Regions from separate parts of the Solibacillus sp. FSL W7-1324 genome, predicted to be linked through region 1. Evidence: riboswitches for the same ligand, from Rfam matches in the RefSeq annotation. Region 1 holds a riboswitch; each other region holds the start of a gene.
What was found. Region 1 has a riboswitch for cobalamin ahead of cobT (nicotinate-nucleotide--dimethylbenzimidazole phosphoribosyltransferase). Riboswitches for the same ligand answer to the same signal wherever they lie in the genome.
Positions count from the first base shown of each region.

Region 1 (5,803 bases):
GAATGTGCTAATAGAAGAGCTGGATGTGGAAACAATTGGACAATATTTAAGAATAGCGCTGAACTTGGTGTTATGAGTTTCTCTAATTCTGGAAAACTCAGATGTAAAAGGGCGTGCATTCGACTTTTTAGTGTAATAAACTCCTCATCAATTTCATCGTAATAACGCGTTAACGCACGCATTTGTTCATAATAATCATCCTGTACATAAGTTGACTCGCGTTCGCTTTTAAAATGTGTTTTGGCCAGCTCATGGGCATCAATGACATCCGTTTTATTACGGCGCATTGTAGCCATTTGTAAGTTCGCTTCAAGCGGATTCATCCGGCAATATGTATAGCCATAATCAATAAAAAACTTTTCAACGGGCTTTGAATAGACGCCTGTTGCTTCAAAGACGATTTCTGGCGCTACTCCATCTTGACGTGCGATTTCTTCCATCTGCTCATGTAACCGTTCAAAATCAGCACGTGTATGATTCAATTCACCTTCGAACTCGCATTGGCGATAGCCATCATAAATCACAAGGTTGCTTTTTCCTTTACTTATATCTAAAGCAATGACATGTTTCATTGTATTTTCTCCTTTTTAGCCAATCCTAGAAGTCTTCACATGACCTTATCGATTCCATTTTCTTATACACGATCTCTTTGGACCCAACATACTAAACTGATTCTAATAAGGGTGTGAAGTGGGCCTGTTTTTTATACGGACTCTGAAATGGTCCCTGGCACCTCTCGACCTTTCTTCACTTCTACTATAAAAAATAGTAGCACAAACCATGGCCTTGGTTTGTACTACTAATGTTAGTATGTTTTATGCGCAAGGTTGGGAGATTTTCCGTTATTATGATTACTGGTTTAAAGTCACGCTTCTCACTTTGCCAGGTGCTGTGATCGCGTTCCAACTAAAAAGGAAAAACTGGATTAGTGTTCTAGTTTTATCGGTCGCAACAGGTTATCTGGCATACGCGAGCATCAATTATTTCAGAGCGGCAATGGCAAATTTTCCAAATCATTTGCTCAGTGCTATATTTGCTCTTGGTCTTGCCATTTTCTTTGTTTTTGTATTATTAGATAAGAAAAAACATCGCATCGTGGCGCTCTCGTTTATAATTGTAGTTCTTATTGTGTCTGTTTTCTTAACGAGACTAGACAATACGTGGGAAATTATACTTGATGAGGGAAGCTGGACTTATACGCTGGAGGATGAGTTTGTTGTCGAGTTAGAAATTAAAGACGGAAACCATGCCACGTTGACGGCAAAGCAGGATGGTCATACATTCATCCGTTTTGAAAATAGTGAGGGTACGGAGGTAAACTATTATGTCACGGTAAGCAACGGCAGCATTTGGATTAATCTGCTTGACGAAAGCTAACTGCTTTACTATAGGCTACTCGTACAAAGTTACTGTCCAATCGAGTAAAGGGGCGCGATTCTGTAATAAGAATCAGCGCCCTTTTTAGATAGTGGGTATTATTGATCAACACATTTTTTATCATTGAAACATTAAAGAAGTCTTAGAACGAGAGCCCCTAATCCCACACTTATTATATCAATAAAATACCCATTTATTTTTTAAAATGTGCTACTTTATAAAGTGTTAATTAAGAGAGGGTAAACCAATAATGGGTTCGCAATTTTTTCGTGCCGGTTTTTATATTGGTTGGATGTGCGCGGAGAGTTTACAAAGCTGTGGAGAGAGAAGCAGAGTTTTTACTTATTTATTACACCCGGTTGCAACTGGATTCCATACTACCTAGACTTAGGGGAATATGTTAGGATAGTAAAATAATGGATTTATGGTTGTGGGAGGGGTGTTATGGATCACGGAAATCCAAAGATGATTTCTATAAGTCTTAGCTTAATCATATCCCAAATTATGTGCGCAGGTTTCTTACTTAAAAATATACAGCTTTTTATTAATGAGCCGTCATTCGTTGCTAAATGGCTTTCCGGAATTTCTTTTATCCTATTTTTGTTTTTATTCATCGTAAATTTAATAGCGATTTTAAAGTTGGGGAAAATTAATGAATCAAAATCAACTTTCTAAAGTGAGGGATTGGCATGATTGGATGGATAATGAGTGGCTTATTGTGGGTATTTTTGATTATGAAAATTTATAAAAACAAAGAGATTTTTAAACAGCTTTCAAAAAAAGAGTGGCTACAAGGGGGCGTCGGATTTTTAATAGCATGGGCTGTAGCTGTATTCATAATTATTGGTGGTTCCAATATAACGGATATGATTCAAATAACTTGGTTAAATAAAGTATCGGAAATTATATTGATTTTGCTAGGATTGGCTTTGGCAGGCTACATTATGAATAAAACGTTGCCGGAAAAATTAAGAGAATTTTATTCGTGATATCCAAAGAAACGGAGGGATTGCAAATGGATGAAATCATCGGGTATTCAGCAGTTGGGATCATTATTGCAGGTTTACTTTATGCTTTATTAAAACAAATTAAAGATACAAAGCATAGCGGAAACGATGTGGGCAGTCCGCTGTTTCGTAAACAAGTGACAAGAAAAAACAATGTGATGACAGCTGCGTTATTTGGAATTCTCGTGTTTTTTACATTAAATATCGTGAGCGGTTTAAATATCGCTTCAACTAGATTAAACAGCTTCACTGGCCTCGGAACAATGATTAGTTTTTTGGTTTACCTTTATGCAAAGTTCGTAATGAAACCACAGCAGGTCGAGCAGTGTAGGAAGTTATATAATTAAGCTTAGTAGGAGAGTGCTGCGATGAGAAAACGCTTTTCAAATTTAGACGGAAATGATCGGCTCGGTACTTTTAAAGATGTCCTGAAATGGCAGCGCTCAAAGCAAAAGAAAGTCGTCGATTACGAAGTACCTCAGTGTGAAGAAAAGCAGATTGCCTTTTTACAAAGTAATCGCTCGGAGCAGTCTGTTACTTGGATTGGCCATTCGACATTTTTGATTCAAAAAGAAGGACTTAATATTTTAACGGACCCGGTTTGGGCATATTGGATGGGTATTGCAAAACGGTTAACCGAGCCGGGGTTGCGGTTGGATGAATTACCGGACATTGATATCGTACTTATTTCGCATGCGCATTACGATCACCTGCACATACCGACATTAAAATCGTTGAAGAAACGAAATCCGAATGTATTGTTTCTCATTCCGGAAGGGCTCGGTTATTTGATGAAACGCCATAAATTGCAAAACTTTATCGAGCTTTCTTGGTACGATATGCATGAAGCGGGCGTGCTTGAAATTCATTTCGTTCCCTCTCAGCATTGGACAAGACGCATGCTTTGGGATACGAACACATCGCATTGGGGCGGCTTCGTATTGCAAACGGCATCGGATGCGCAAAGTATTTATTACGCCGGAGATAGCGGGTATTTTAGGGGCTTCAAAGAAATCGGCGAACGCTTTAACATTCATACAGCATTAATGCCGATTGGTGCATACGAGCCGGAATGGTTTATGCATGCCTCCCACGTAACACCGGAAGAAGCGATTCAGGCATTCTGTGATGTAGGAGCGCAAGTGTTCATCCCGATGCATTACGGTGCGTATATGCTGGCAGATGATACACCAAAGGAAGCGATTGACCGGCTGCATGATCATTGGCAGCAGGCGGAATTGGAAAATGTGGAGCTGAAAACGCTGGCGATTGGGGAGACGTATAAAAGCTGCATGCAAGCACCCCTTGACGAAAATACATGTTCAAAGTAAAGTAATGTTAAATTCATCAAGCATTAGGTGCCCGTTAAGGGAGAATAGGGAATAAAGTGAAAAGCTTTAGCGTAATCCCAACACTGTATAGAGGAGTTGCATAGCAAAACCCACTGGATTTACATCTGGGAAGGGGCTATGAAATCGTGAATCTGAGCCAGGAGACCTGCCTAATACGCTTACTGTTTATAGACACTGGATATGTCTGTAGTTTATTTGTTATCGAATAAACTGCAGGCTATTTTTATTGTCAAAAATTCATTCAGTTGGGGGAAACGAAACATGCAATTATTACAGAAAACGATTGAACAAATTCAAGGAATCGACCGACAAATGGAAGAAAAAGCACGCAAGTACATAGACTCTTTAGCAAAACCGCCGCAAAGTTTAGGGAAGCTCGAATCGCTTGCCTTGCAGATCGCCACAATCACGGGTGATCTTGCTCCGGAAATTGATAACAAAGCGATGATTGTCATGGCTGCAGATCACGGCGTGTATGAGGAAGGGGTTACGCCAAACCCGCAAAGTACAACGGTTTTCCAAACACTTTCATTTCCGAAAGGGACGACAGGGATGTGCACGATTGCGAAAATTACGAATGCAAACGTCATCCCGGTGGATATCGGTGTAAAAGAAGATTTACCTCAAGATGCTGGGGTAATCATTAAAAAGGTCAAATATGGGACAGACAATATGGCGAAAGGACCCGCGATGACGCGTGAAGAAGCGATTCAAGCGATTGAAGTGGGGATTGAAGTCGCAACAGAAGCAATCCAAAACGGTGTCAATCTCATCGGTACCGGTGAAATGGGTATCGGCAATACGACACCGAGTGCTGCGGTGCTTTCGGTACTTCATGGCTGTGATCCACTGGAGGTTACGGGCTTCGGAGCTGGTGTTGGAGCTGGCGGTATCGAGTATAAAGCCGAAGTTATTCGAAAAGCGATTGCGATGAATGAGCCGAATGCGGAGGATCCGATTGATGTTGTAGCAAAAGTAGGGGGACTGGAAATCTGCGGGATGGCGGGAATCTTCCTGGCAGCTGCCGCAAAACGTGTGCCGGTCGTAGTCGATGGGTATATATCGACGGTATCGGCATTGATCGCCTATAAATTGAACCCGAATGTGAAAGCGTATTTGATTCCTTCGCATTTATCGGAAGAGCCAGGTGCAAAAATTGCGGCCGTGCTTTTAGGACTGGAGCCGATGCTGCATATGAATATGCGACTTGGTGAAGGGTCCGGAGCTGCACTGGCATTCCCGATTCTTGACGCGGCTTGTTCGATGATTACGAATATGGTCACGTTGGAAGAAGCAGCGGCACTTTTAGTAGCCAAGTAGAAAAGATTTTCAAGAAATTCATAAAATAAATTTTAAGAAACAGGCTACATTAAAAGTAACAACTACTTTTGATGGGGCCTTTTTCTATGAATAAAGGACTGACAGAAAATAAGTACAATTTTTCAGTCTATTCCATTTGTTTTACCAGTAAAATACCAATAAGCGGAACTTTATCGTTTCTTCTGGTAAAGACAGTAACGATAAAGAAAAGCCCTGAACACAACGCGTAAATGTAATGTGCAATGATAACATTACAGGTAGGGAATGAATCTGATTTAATTTTACAGAAAATTCAGTGAAATTCAAGCGATTGTCCTGTCAAAACCCTTTACTCTGTAATATCCTATATTAACTAAATGTAAAAACATCTCCGAACTGTTAATAATCGCTAAAAAAGTGCTTATTTAATCGGTCTTGGAATAAAGTAACCGGTAAATAGGGTAAGGAAGGGTAAGACCAATAAAGAGGAGAGGCGGGAGGGGCATTAAAGGGAACGGGGTGATCACTATTTCTCCGTATGTGAAAGGTCGTTTTTGAATATATTCGAGAAAAGGATGAAGATAATATGAATCAAATTTTTAAAAAAGATGAGTTTATTATTATTCCTTTTTATAAAGGGCGAAAGCAGGAGTATATGGTCGTCAATACGAAGAAGGAATTTAAAAATGGACATACGCACTTGAAGTCATTTAAGATGGCCAAGTATTTGATCAATCTTGCGCGATGCCAAAAAATTAATTCCGGGTT
Region 1 is NZ_JBBOYH010000001.1:2,879,828-2,885,630, reverse strand. Features, by position in the region: gene MKY71_RS14370 (IS110 family transposase) at 1-572, opposite strand, end outside; gene MKY71_RS14365 (hypothetical protein) at 787-1,377, shown strand; gene MKY71_RS14360 (hypothetical protein) at 2,067-2,366, shown strand; gene MKY71_RS14355 (4-aminobutyrate aminotransferase) at 2,393-2,731, shown strand; gene MKY71_RS14350 (MBL fold metallo-hydrolase) at 2,753-3,715, shown strand; cobalamin riboswitch at 3,726-3,903, shown strand; gene cobT (nicotinate-nucleotide--dimethylbenzimidazole phosphoribosyltransferase) at 3,998-5,056, shown strand; gene MKY71_RS14340 (hypothetical protein) at 5,622-5,803, shown strand, end outside.

Region 2 (5,803 bases), 2.3 Mb from region 1:
TTTTGATGTATCACGTGAATATTATATTAATGATGCCGGTAACCAAATTAATAACTTGGCGTATTCTTTGGAAGCACGTTATAAGCAAGCATTAGGAATGGATGCGGAAATGCCGGAAGACGGATACCACGGTCCTGATATTATCGGTATCGCAAGTAAGCTGGCTGAAGAATTCGGTGCTACAATTTTGGACAAGTCTGATGAAGAACGCTTTAAATTTTTCCGTGAGCACGGCTTGAAACTGGAATTGGCAAAACTGCAAAATGACCTTAAAAACTTCCGTGTTGAATTTGATGTTTGGTATTCAGAAACATCTTTATATGAAAACGGCAAAATTGATGTAGCATTAGACAAATTAAAAGCAAATGGTCATGTATTCGATGAAGAAGGCGCGACTTGGTTCCGTTCAACAACATTCGGTGATGATAAAGACCGCGTATTAATTAAAAATGATGGTTCTTACACATATTTAACTCCGGATATTGCTTACCATGAAGATAAATTACGTCGTGGCTTTGATAAGCTGATCAATATTTGGGGTGCTGACCACCACGGCTATATTCCACGTATGAAAGCGGCGATCGAAGCACTTGGCTATGACCGCGGTACATTGGAAGTAGATATTATCCAGATGGTTCAGCTTTATAAAAACGGCGAGAAATTCAAGATGAGTAAACGTACAGGTAATGCTGTAACGATGCGTGAATTAGTGGAAGAAGTAGGCTTGGATGCTGTACGTTATTTCTTCGTTAAAACAGCAGGGGATTCACATATGGACTTCGATTTAGACTTAGCGGTATCACAATCGAACGAAAACCCGGTTTATTACGCACAGTATGCACATGCACGTATTTCATCAATTTTACGTGCTGCAAACGAGCAAGGGTTCGAAGCATCATTGGAAAACCTGAACTTGTTAGTAGCAGAAAAAGAAGAAGATGTGCTTAAAAAAGTAGGCGCATTCCCGCAAATCGTGGCAGATGCAGCGAAACACCGCACACCACACCGTATCGCAAACTATATTCAAGACTTGGCAGCTGCATTCCATAGTTTCTACAATGCAGAAAAAGTATTGAACCCGGATAACAAAGAGCTGACAGAAGCTCGTTTAGCATTAATCACAGCAGTAAAAACAACATTAGCGAATGCACTGAAACTAATCGGCGTAAGCGCACCAGAAAAAATGTAATATACTATTTCAAGCACTCTATTTCGTATAGGGTGCTTTTTTGAGGTGTTTCCACTTTACGAGCGATTTGTTCTACTTACGGGGGTGAAAGTTCTCCTTTAATATCGTAACACTCTACATTGCTGTAAAAATGTTCTACTTTCTACCGCAAACCTTCCACTTTCCCAACGCCAATCATTCATTTTCTAAAACAGTAAATTGAATCTAATCCCTATAAAGGAACTGGGGATATCTATTGACTTGTAATTTTCCGAAACGTACTATTAAATTTAACTTCTATAATACAGGACAATAAATATGAGGTGGTGCTTTTCATGAGCAAGGAACTATTTATACAAACCGACAAGCAGCAACAATGGCTGAAAAAGCTTGAAACTATATCAGAGAGCGTGAAAGAACATGCTCGGCAAACAGATGAACAAGCGACATTTCCATTTGAAAATTTCCGGAAGCTGAGAGAAATCGGCTATACAAAAATAACATTGCCACAGGAATATGGCGGAGATGGATTCACAGTGTATGATGCGCTGCTACTGCAGGAAACTTTGGCGAGCTATTGCGGAAGCACGGGGCTGGCTGTTTCATGGACCATTCAAAATGTGGGCGAGATTTTTGAAAATCGTTACTGGGATAAACAAAAGCTCGACTGGTTTGGCGAACAGATCGCAAATGGCGCGACAGTTAATCGTGCGGTAAGTGAGTTTGCAATGGGAAGCCCTGTGCGAGGAGGACGTCCGGGAACTTCCGCAAAACGAGATGGTGATTCCTATGTAATTAATGGACGTAAAAACTATACGAGCGGTGCACCAGACCTCGATTATTTTTTAGTATCGGCATGGATTGAAGATGAAGGCCAGTTAGGATTTTTCCTTGTTCCGAAAACGTCTGAAGGGGTATCGGTCGAAAATACATGGGATGTAGCATCAATGCGCGGTACGGGAAGCGATGATTTAGTGCTCGATAATGTACGTGTTGATCAAACAAACTTGGTGGAAATCCCGAACTATTCAACCGGATTTAAGCTGAACGGCTGGCTGCTGCTCATCCCGGCGACTTATTTAGGGATTGCGCAGGCAGCACGCGATTACGCGGTAGACTTTGCGAACAGTCACTCTCCGAACAGTATTCAAGGAACAATTGCGCAGCTGCCAAATGTGCAATCACTGATTGGGGAAATGGATTTGGCGTTGACGAAAGCACGCTTTACAATTTACGGTGTCGCAGGGCTTTATAATGATCCGATTAAAAAGGCGACATTAGTGAATGAAATCAATATTGCAAAACATGTAGTGACAAATACAGCAATCGAAGTGGTTGATAAAGCGATGCGTCTAGTTGGGGCGAAAAGCCTGCAAAGATCCAACCCGCTTCAACGCTATTACCGTGATGTACGCGCAGGTTTGCACAATCCGCCAATGGATGATATTACAATTAAACGCTTAGCTGAAACGGCAATTGAAAGAAACTTGAAAGAGAAAAAATAAACAGTTCTATTATCTGCGACTTCTACAAATTTAAACGAATTGTCTGAAATTTTAACGAATGAGCATACTTTTTTCAAAATATCCGCTATAATAGAGCTATTAATTATATATGGACGATAAAGGTTCTTACTCGATAATGAATTGAGTAAGGAGTAAAAGGGAAATCGGTTCAAATCCGATGCGGTCCCGCCACTGTAATTGCTAGTTGAGAGCAATATGCCACTGAAAAACTTTCGGGAAGGCGCTCTTCAACGTTTATGCATAAGCCAGGAGACCTGCCTTTATAATGCCCTAAATTAAACCTACGAGGATAGGATGTGGCGGATAAATTCTTTTTGTTGAATTTTATTTGCATGCGTAAAGCTTCCTTCGTTTCTAGTAGGGAGCTTTTTATTTTTGTAGAAAATTATACAACGAGATCTCAGGAGGTTTTTATTTTGAAAAAATGGCAACTGCTTTCTTCCGCAGCATTACTGACAGTAACATTGACTGCATGTAATTCGGAAAAAGCAACGGATGAACAAACGGCAAACGATATGGCGGAAGTAACAGAAAAAGCACAATACCCGATAACGTTAACAGATGCTTTGGACAAAGAAATTACACTTGAAAAAGCACCGCAACGTATCATTACATTAACTCCATCGAATACGGAAATATTATTCGGCTTAGGATTAAATGATGAAATTATCGCTGTAAACGACAATGATACATATCCTGAAGAAGCATTGACAAAAGAATCGGTTGGCGGCATGGAGTTCAATTTAGAACAGATAATCGGTCTGCAACCGGATTTAGTTTTAGCACATGAATCCGGAATGTACAGCTTCAATGAACAGGCAATTGCGCAGCTTGAATCAGTAGGTATTCCTGTATATGTTGTAAAAGATGCAAAAACATTTGAAGAAACGTACGAAACGATTGAACAGATCGGGCAGCTGACAAATAAAGAACAAGAAGCAAAAGAAATGATTTCCTCCATCAAAGAAGGAATCGAAGAAATTGAAGTGAAAGTAGCAGACCTGGAAGAAAAATCTGTGTTCATCGTAGTCGGAACAGACCCGGATCTTTATGCAGCAGGTGAAGAGACATTTATCAGTGAAATGCTGGACGTGTTAAACGTAGAAAATGCTGTCCCGGAACTAGGTTGGCCGATGTACAGCTCTGAACAATTTGTAAACAGCAATCCGGATGTCATTTTAGTGACGTATGAAAGCGATATGGCGGCAATCGAGAAAAATGATGCGTATGCCGAAATGGATGCAGTGAAAAACGGCAATGTGAAGTTAGTCGATGGCGATACGACAAGCCGACAAGGTCCTCGTATTGTGGAAGGCATTGAATCGATAGGTGCGGCGATTTATCCAGAGGTATTTAATGAATAAAAAATATTCAATCGCCTATGTACTATCGATTGGATTGCTTTTAAGCAGTATATGGATCGGCATTTCATTCGGATCGGTAAATATCCCGTTTTCAACACTTTGGGATAAAACGACTGATCCGGTTGCATACAGTATTTTGTGGAAAATCCGAATGCCCCGTGTCATTTTAGCCGCATTAATCGGAGCATCATTAGCAATAGCCGGAGCCGCATTTCAAGGGTTACTTAAAAACCCTTTGGCAGATCCGTATACATTGGGGATTTCATCTGGTGCCTCGGTAGGTGCGGTTATGACCATCTTTTTAGGGATTTCCATACCAGTGCTCGGTGTTTTTACATTGCCTGTATTCAGTATGGCTGGAGCCGCGTGTACGATGATCATTGTCCTGACGTTTGCAAGATTAGTTGACCGTTCGATGAAAATGGAAACACTGATTTTAACGGGGATTATTTTCAGCTCATTTTTAGGTTCCTGCATTTCCTTAATGGTCGCACTTACTGGTGAACAGCTTCGGGAAATCATCGGCTGGCTTTTAGGCAGTGTTTCGATGCGGGGATGGCCATATGTCCAGATGGTGCTGCCGTTTATGTCGATCGGTACGGCGCTAATTTGGCTGACTCGCCGTGAACTGAATGCGATGATTTACGGGGAAGAGCGTGCCCAATATTTAGGTGTAAATGTGAAGCGCAGCAAATATATGATTTTGGCGGGCGGTTCCATTTTAACAGGAGCAGCAGTTGCGGCATCCGGCACAATCGGATTTGTCGGGTTAGTCGTACCGCATATGATTCGACTGCTGATTGGAGCAGATCATCGACATTTATTGACATTGTCGTTTTTGAACGGTGCAAGCCTGCTCGTCATTTGTGACCTAGTATCGCGTACAATTATTGCTCCGATCGAACTGCCGATTGGTGTTATTACTTCCTTTATTGGCGCGCCTGTCTTCGCTTATATTTTCTTCAAGCAACGTAGAAAGGTTGTTGCATAATGTTAAAAGTAAATAATTTATCTGGTGGTTACGACGGCAAAACGATTATAAAAAATGTGACGTTTCACGTGGAAAAAGGGAGAATTCTCGGGATTCTTGGTCCGAACGGCAGCGGTAAATCGACATTACTGAAAATGATCAGCGGTGTAATGAAGCCTGAAACAGGTGACATTTTTATCGAAGAAAAACCGCTTAAAAGCTATGATAATAAGCAATTGGCGAAAAAGATGGCCGTTCTGCCTCAATTAAATGCAAGTGCATTTACAAACAGTGTATATGATGCGGTTTCATTAGGGCGTTACCCCCACCAAAGCGGTTTCTTTTCTTCCTGGACTGAAGAAGACGAAAAGACAGTCCAACTGGCAATGGAAAGTACAGGTGTGTCGCAGTATAAAAATCAGTACTTGGAGTTTTTATCGGGAGGCGAGCAGCAACGGGTATTTATTGCCCAGGCACTTGCACAAAATTCGGAGCTGCTTCTACTGGATGAACCGACAAACCATTTGGATATTGCCCATCAAAAACAGATACTTGATATGATTCGTATGCAAGTTGAGATGCAAGGGCTGACGGTAGTCTCGATTTTCCATGATATTAACCTGGCCTCGCTTTATTGTGATGAACTCCTGCTGTTGGAAAATGGTGAAGTACGGGCATTTGGCGAGCCGCATGAAGTAGTGTTGCAAGAACAGATTGCCGATGTGTATCAGGCACGGATTGCAACATATCCTCACCCCGAGCTGCCGAAACCGCA
Region 2 is NZ_JBBOYH010000001.1:552,995-558,797, forward strand. Features, by position in the region: gene argS (arginine--tRNA ligase) at 1-1,189, shown strand, start outside; gene MKY71_RS02750 (acyl-CoA dehydrogenase family protein) at 1,504-2,673, shown strand; cobalamin riboswitch at 2,777-2,970, shown strand; gene MKY71_RS02755 (ABC transporter substrate-binding protein) at 3,111-4,058, shown strand; gene MKY71_RS02760 (FecCD family ABC transporter permease) at 4,051-5,049, shown strand; gene MKY71_RS02765 (adenosylcobinamide amidohydrolase) at 5,049-5,803, shown strand, end outside.
Region 2: linked by a shared signal. The riboswitch ahead of MKY71_RS02755 (ABC transporter substrate-binding protein) and the one ahead of cobT (nicotinate-nucleotide--dimethylbenzimidazole phosphoribosyltransferase) in region 1 are both predicted to bind cobalamin.

Region 3 (5,803 bases), 1.7 Mb from region 1:
TTGTTCATATGTATACAGCACATTCGAAAGCCATGTTGTCACACATTCAAACAGTACTACTGCATTGTTTGAGAGTTGCCCAATTGCTTCCGGAACCTTCACTTGCATTTCCACTGTAGTCCAGTCGATATTTTGATTTTCACGGTCCTGCTGATGGCGGATAATGCGTTTTTTCATTTCATCATCAAAAGATACACCTGTCGCCACATAGTAGAATGTCTTTTCCTCACCTAACTCCCTCGCATATTTCTCTGCAAAGGCACTTTTGCCGCTGCGTACACCACCGGTAATAAAAATCAATCGTCTCCCCCCTCATCCTTATATGTAAAAAGAACATGCCCAGACTAAGGCATGCCCTTCTATTTTATACTTATTTAAATAGTTCCGGGTATACTGATTGTGCCATAATTTCTACCGCTTCACCAATACGCGGTCCAGGACGGGACATAACATCTCCATCGACTAAATAAACTGCCTGATCTGTTACCGCCTGTATTTTATTCCAGCCTGTACGTCCAAGTATCTCATCAACTGCATTATCCATATACGTTGCTGGCGTAATAATGATTTCAGGATTTCGCGTAATAACATCTTCTTCCGCTACGCTGATCCAGCTCGACTGATCCGCAAAAATATTTTCCACATTGGCGTGGTCCATTATTTCCTGCTGGAATGTACTGTTGCCGGTAGTCCATAAATCCGGTGCTGGTGACACTTCATAATAGGCTTTTTTCTTTGTGCTAATTGCCGCTGTTTTTTCCTGTACTGTTTTGATTTGTGATTTAATGTCGGCTACAATTTCTTCTCCCTTATGTTCGACCCCCATTACTTCAGACAACTGGATAATGTCCGAATACACATCATCAAATGTCGCGGCCGAAGCGATTACAAATACTTTAAGACCCGCATCTTCCAATTGGGTAATTTGAGCTTCCTCTCCGATTGTATAAGCAACGACGACATCCGGATCTAATTCCAGAATACGTTCTGCGTTTATGACAGTAGAGGTCGACACACGTTCAATCTTTTGTGCTTCTTCCGGATATGTATCAAATTCTGTGGCACCGATAATTTGATCACCGACTCCCAGTTCAAACAAAATTTCTGTATTGCTTGGCTGAAGGGAAATAATCGTTTCCGGTACTTCATCGAAGGTCACTTCAACTCCCCGGTCATCTGTAACTGTATACGGAGTTCCTTCATTTTCGGATGCTGCTTGCTCCTCTTTTTTTGATTTTTCCTCATCAGACCCGCATGCTGCCAGTAATAATGTTGCTGCTAATGCAACGACCCATTTGTAGTTAAATTTCATTAGTCATAACTCCTTTTTTCTTTTTCGTTGGATAAGATTTTGAGATGAATGGTATTTCCTTTTGCTGATGCTGCTGATTCATATACACTGCCATGACAAAAAATACATTGGCAAGCAATCCAAGAAAATCAAACAGAATTTCATCCACTTCCCGTTCTTCGCTCACTTTATGTAATGCCCTGTAAGACTTTTTCGCCTCACTGCGGCAAATATGCAGTCTTGCGGCACTTTCGATTCCTTGTGGCAGTACAAACTGCTGAATCGACTCTCTGACTTCACCTACATAATAATCGTATCGATCACTGAGCCATTGCAGATCCTCAGATGTAATGGCCAATTTGCCGCGGACCGAACCATTCGCATGATAGGCTAACGGTTGAATCATCCTTAAGTCCTTCAAAACGACATGTCCGGATGCATCATCAACTAATGTCGGAAATACTGTACCAATTCGTGTTGTTAAAGAATCGGTACGGATTTCATAATCGACACAGCTTGATTTTTCCCGCATAAACGGATAGCAGGAAAAACGAATATCCTTTTTCATAAAAATTCTCCTCACTTCAAGTAGTGCCTCACCGAAATTATCAAGGGTACGAAAAAAAGCCACCCAAGAAAATGGATGGCTTCAAAAATCAAAAAAGGGCACAATAATGCTCATTCGATCCGTGACTGCCGTACATTCTCTTTAATTCCGAAGAGGGATGTTACGATAAGAAAAAGATTGGTCTCCTGGCTCTGCGTTTCCCTTTACTCATAAGTACCTTCCCGCTATATTAGCAGTGGTATCACACTTATTTTCATCTACGCTTACAGTTACGGATATAGCTTCGGATTTGCACCGAATTCCCATTTATGCATAATGCATCTTTTTCCTGCAAATTTATTCAATTTGTCTTAATCACTTTAGCATAATAATAAAATTATGCAAATAAAATTTTTCCGTTTACGATAAACATTCCGGACATTTACCGTAAATTTCAAATTTATGGGCTTCAACAGCATAACCCGGCAGTTTTTCACCGAGCATTTCCATCGGGCAAACAGACAGTTCCTTTACATTCCCGCAATCACGGCAAATAAAATGGTGGTGATGATGATCCGACTCGCAATGCATACGGAAATTTCGCTCACCGTTCAATTCTGTTTCTTCTAAAATATCAAGCTCCACAAAAGTAGCTAAATTACGATAAATTGTATCGAAACTCATCCCAGGGAAATCTTTTTTCAATACTGACAGCAAATCACGGGCAGTCAAATATTTGTCTGTAGCTGCAAACATACCCAAAATCAACTCTCGTTTATCCGTCTTTTTATAGCCATTATCCTTTAATATTTCCCACGCGCGCTCAGCATTCACAGTACTTCTTCCCCTTCCGTTTTGATTGAAAATTTCAATACAAGTTTTTTAATTAAAATTACTAACAGCAAAATCAAAATGGATGTAACAACAATTGTTCCACCCGGTGCCAAATTCAGGTAAAAGGCAGAAACAAGTCCGATCACTACAGCCAATTCTCCAAATACAATCGCTAAAATAATCGCTTCTTTAAAGCCGCGAGCTAATCGCATCGCTGCAGCTACCGGTAATGTCATTAAGCTTGAAACAAGCAGAATACCGACAATACGCATACTTGCTGCGATTACGAGTGCCACAACAATCATAAATAACAAATGAATCCATTTCGCCGGTAAACCGCTCGCTTTTGCATATTCCTCATCGAACGATAGTACGAAAAGTTCTTTGAAAAACAGAATTAAAAATAAAACGACAACGACTGCAATTGCCAGTACAACATATAAATCCTGGCGTGATACAGCAGAAACGGAGCCGAATAAATAGCTCATTAAATCTGTATTAAATCCGCTTGCAAGTGAAATTAAAATCGCACTAACACCGATACCGCCGGACATGATAATCGGTATTGCAAGCTCTTCATAATGTTTATAAAGTCTGCGTAGACGTTCAATTAAAACCGAACCGCTCACCGATGCGATAATCCCTAAATAAATCGGATTCAGCAATGCCAGCGCTGCAAATGATTGACTCAAGTACAGACTTCCTGCAATCCCCGCAAGTGTGACATGCGAAAGCGCATCCGCAATGAGCGATAAACGTCTTACTACGATGAATACACCTAATAGTGGTGCAATTACGCCAATAACAAGCCCTGAGAAAAAGGCATTTTGTAAAAATTCATAGTTTAATATAGCTTCTATCATAACGGCCTGCTCCTCTTAATGTATCTTTCGAACAGAGTGGCCGTTCCAGCTAGCAATCTGTTCTTCCGAAATCGTATCAAAATCATTTTTGTATCCGTGGAAATGGATCGACTGATTTAAACATGCGACATGACTGACACGATCCGAAACCGTGTCCACATCATGTGTAACTAAAATCATTGTCATATTGTGATGCTTATTTAAATGTGCGAGCATATCATAGAATGCCTGCACATTTTCGCGGTCGATACCGACTGTCGGTTCATCCAAAATAAGGAGCTTCGGATCGGCCACTAAAGCACGTGCGATGAAAACACGCTGCTGCTGCCCTCCGGAAAGCTGGCCAATATTCCGTTTCAGAAATTTTTCCATGCCGACATCTTTTAAAGCACCTTTTACTAAAAAGTCCGCATCTTTTGGATAGCGTTTAAAGAGTCCAACCTTTTGCGATAAACCGCTTTTCACGACTTCCTCGACCGTTGCAGGAAACCCCGAGTTAAAGGCATTGGATTTTTGCGAAACATAGCCGATCCATTCACGGTGTTTAAAATGGTTTGCTTGTTCGCCAAATAATTTAATTTCCCCTGACATGGGCTTTAACAGTCCTAAAATTAATTTCAAAAGTGTCGATTTTCCGGAACCGTTTTGACCGATTAACGCCAAAAAATCGCCTTCATTGACACGTAGCGAAATATTTTTCAATGCTTGTGTGTATTCATATTGAAAGGAGACATCTTTCAATTCAATCAATGGTTTTTTCATTTCGTTCGCTTCTTTCTAATTCAAAATCATTACGATTTACATCATGTTAGTATAATGCAGTTTTTTGTTCATGTAAAGGAAATAAAGTTAAACTTCAATCAGTGGGTATTTTTTCCATCCCCTACTGATTGTTAGTTTAACCAATCGGGCTTTTACGGGTAGTTTACTTCCCGCCTATCCTTTTCGCCCTGCTTAAATCTAGAGGCGGGAGTCTTACTACCCGTTAATGCGGGATCAACTTGAAAGGATGAAGACAATTCAAATGCTACAATGGTTTGATAACTTAAAAGGAATGAATGACAGCCAGCTACAGGAATTTGCAAGAGAGCAGGGGCTTGAATTGAGTCTCGAAGAAGTTCAGAAGATGCAAAAGATTTTGAAGCATGCCAATATTGGCTGGGCGCTTACCGGCATTCCAAAAGAAGTGCTACAAAAAATCCATAAGCTCCTTGGAGATAAGCGCTATAAAAAATTGATGAAGCTCGTCGGGTTGTAGTTTTCCGCTGTTGAATTGCGATAATATTTCTATTTAAAAAAATCAGCCGTATCCCGGCTGATTTTTTCATACATGTGCATTTATTTAAATTATTATACTTTCTCCGCAAGCTCCACGTTTTCAACACATACTTCGAGGGCCAGTTCAATGGCTGCTGTCAAATCTCGCATTGACCAGCCTGGAATTTTGCCGTGCTCGATCGCCAGCTCGAATGATGCAGGGATGTGGATGAATCCTGCAGCTTGAATCGCCTCATTCTTTGCAGCATAGTACAAGCCTTCATACATCACATTATTGCATAAATATGTTCCTGCAGAATTGGATATAGCTGTCGGATAACCTGCAGAATTTAAGCGGTTGACAATTTTACGAATCGGTAATGTCGATAAGTAGGCAACATCTCCATCTTCTTTAATCGGTGCATCTTCAAATGCATTTCCCGCATTGTCCTTTTCCCCGTCCTTTACATTCAATGCAACGCGTTCCGGGGAAATTTTCGTGATCCCTGCAGCTAACCCTAATGAAACAATTATCGTCGGCTTTACTTCTTCGACAAGTGCCATAAACTGTTCCGGTGCTTTTGCAAAGTCCACAGATAATACATGACCAACAACTTCAAACTGACCGATTGATTTTCCGTTCAAAGCCTGCACGACTTCCATTGTTGGGTTGATCGGGTTTGATAAAAACGGTTCAAATCCTGTTAATAGTAATTTCTCCATCAGTTTTCCCCTCTATCTCTATAGATTTTTTATAAGCGCTGCCATTGCTCGATCAATATATACAGTGCCATTCGATTTGTTTTCAAGTAAAATCGAGAAAATATATTGCTTTCCGCTTTGACCTTTCATATATCCTGATAACGTGTATACATTCGGAATATAGCCTGTTTTTGCATAAATTCTATTTTGCAAAGCACTGCTTGTTAAACGGCTTTTTAATGTTCCGCCGATCATGCGCTCTTTATTGCCGGCGACTGGCAACGAATCAAAAAATGTATCGAAATACGG
Region 3 is NZ_JBBOYH010000001.1:1,200,945-1,206,747, reverse strand. Features, by position in the region: gene MKY71_RS05725 (bifunctional adenosylcobinamide kinase/adenosylcobinamide-phosphate guanylyltransferase) at 1-300, opposite strand, end outside; gene MKY71_RS05720 (ABC transporter substrate-binding protein) at 371-1,312, opposite strand; gene MKY71_RS05715 (hypothetical protein) at 1,302-1,859, opposite strand; cobalamin riboswitch at 2,018-2,199, opposite strand; gene MKY71_RS05710 (Fur family transcriptional regulator) at 2,259-2,672, opposite strand; gene MKY71_RS05705 (metal ABC transporter permease) at 2,669-3,535, opposite strand; gene MKY71_RS05700 (metal ABC transporter ATP-binding protein) at 3,551-4,297, opposite strand; gene MKY71_RS05695 (isopropylmalate synthase) at 4,560-4,793, shown strand; gene MKY71_RS05690 (pyroglutamyl-peptidase I) at 4,886-5,515, opposite strand; gene dacB (D-alanyl-D-alanine carboxypeptidase/D-alanyl-D-alanine endopeptidase) at 5,534-5,803, opposite strand, start outside.
Region 3: linked by a shared signal. The riboswitch ahead of MKY71_RS05715 (hypothetical protein) and the one ahead of cobT (nicotinate-nucleotide--dimethylbenzimidazole phosphoribosyltransferase) in region 1 are both predicted to bind cobalamin.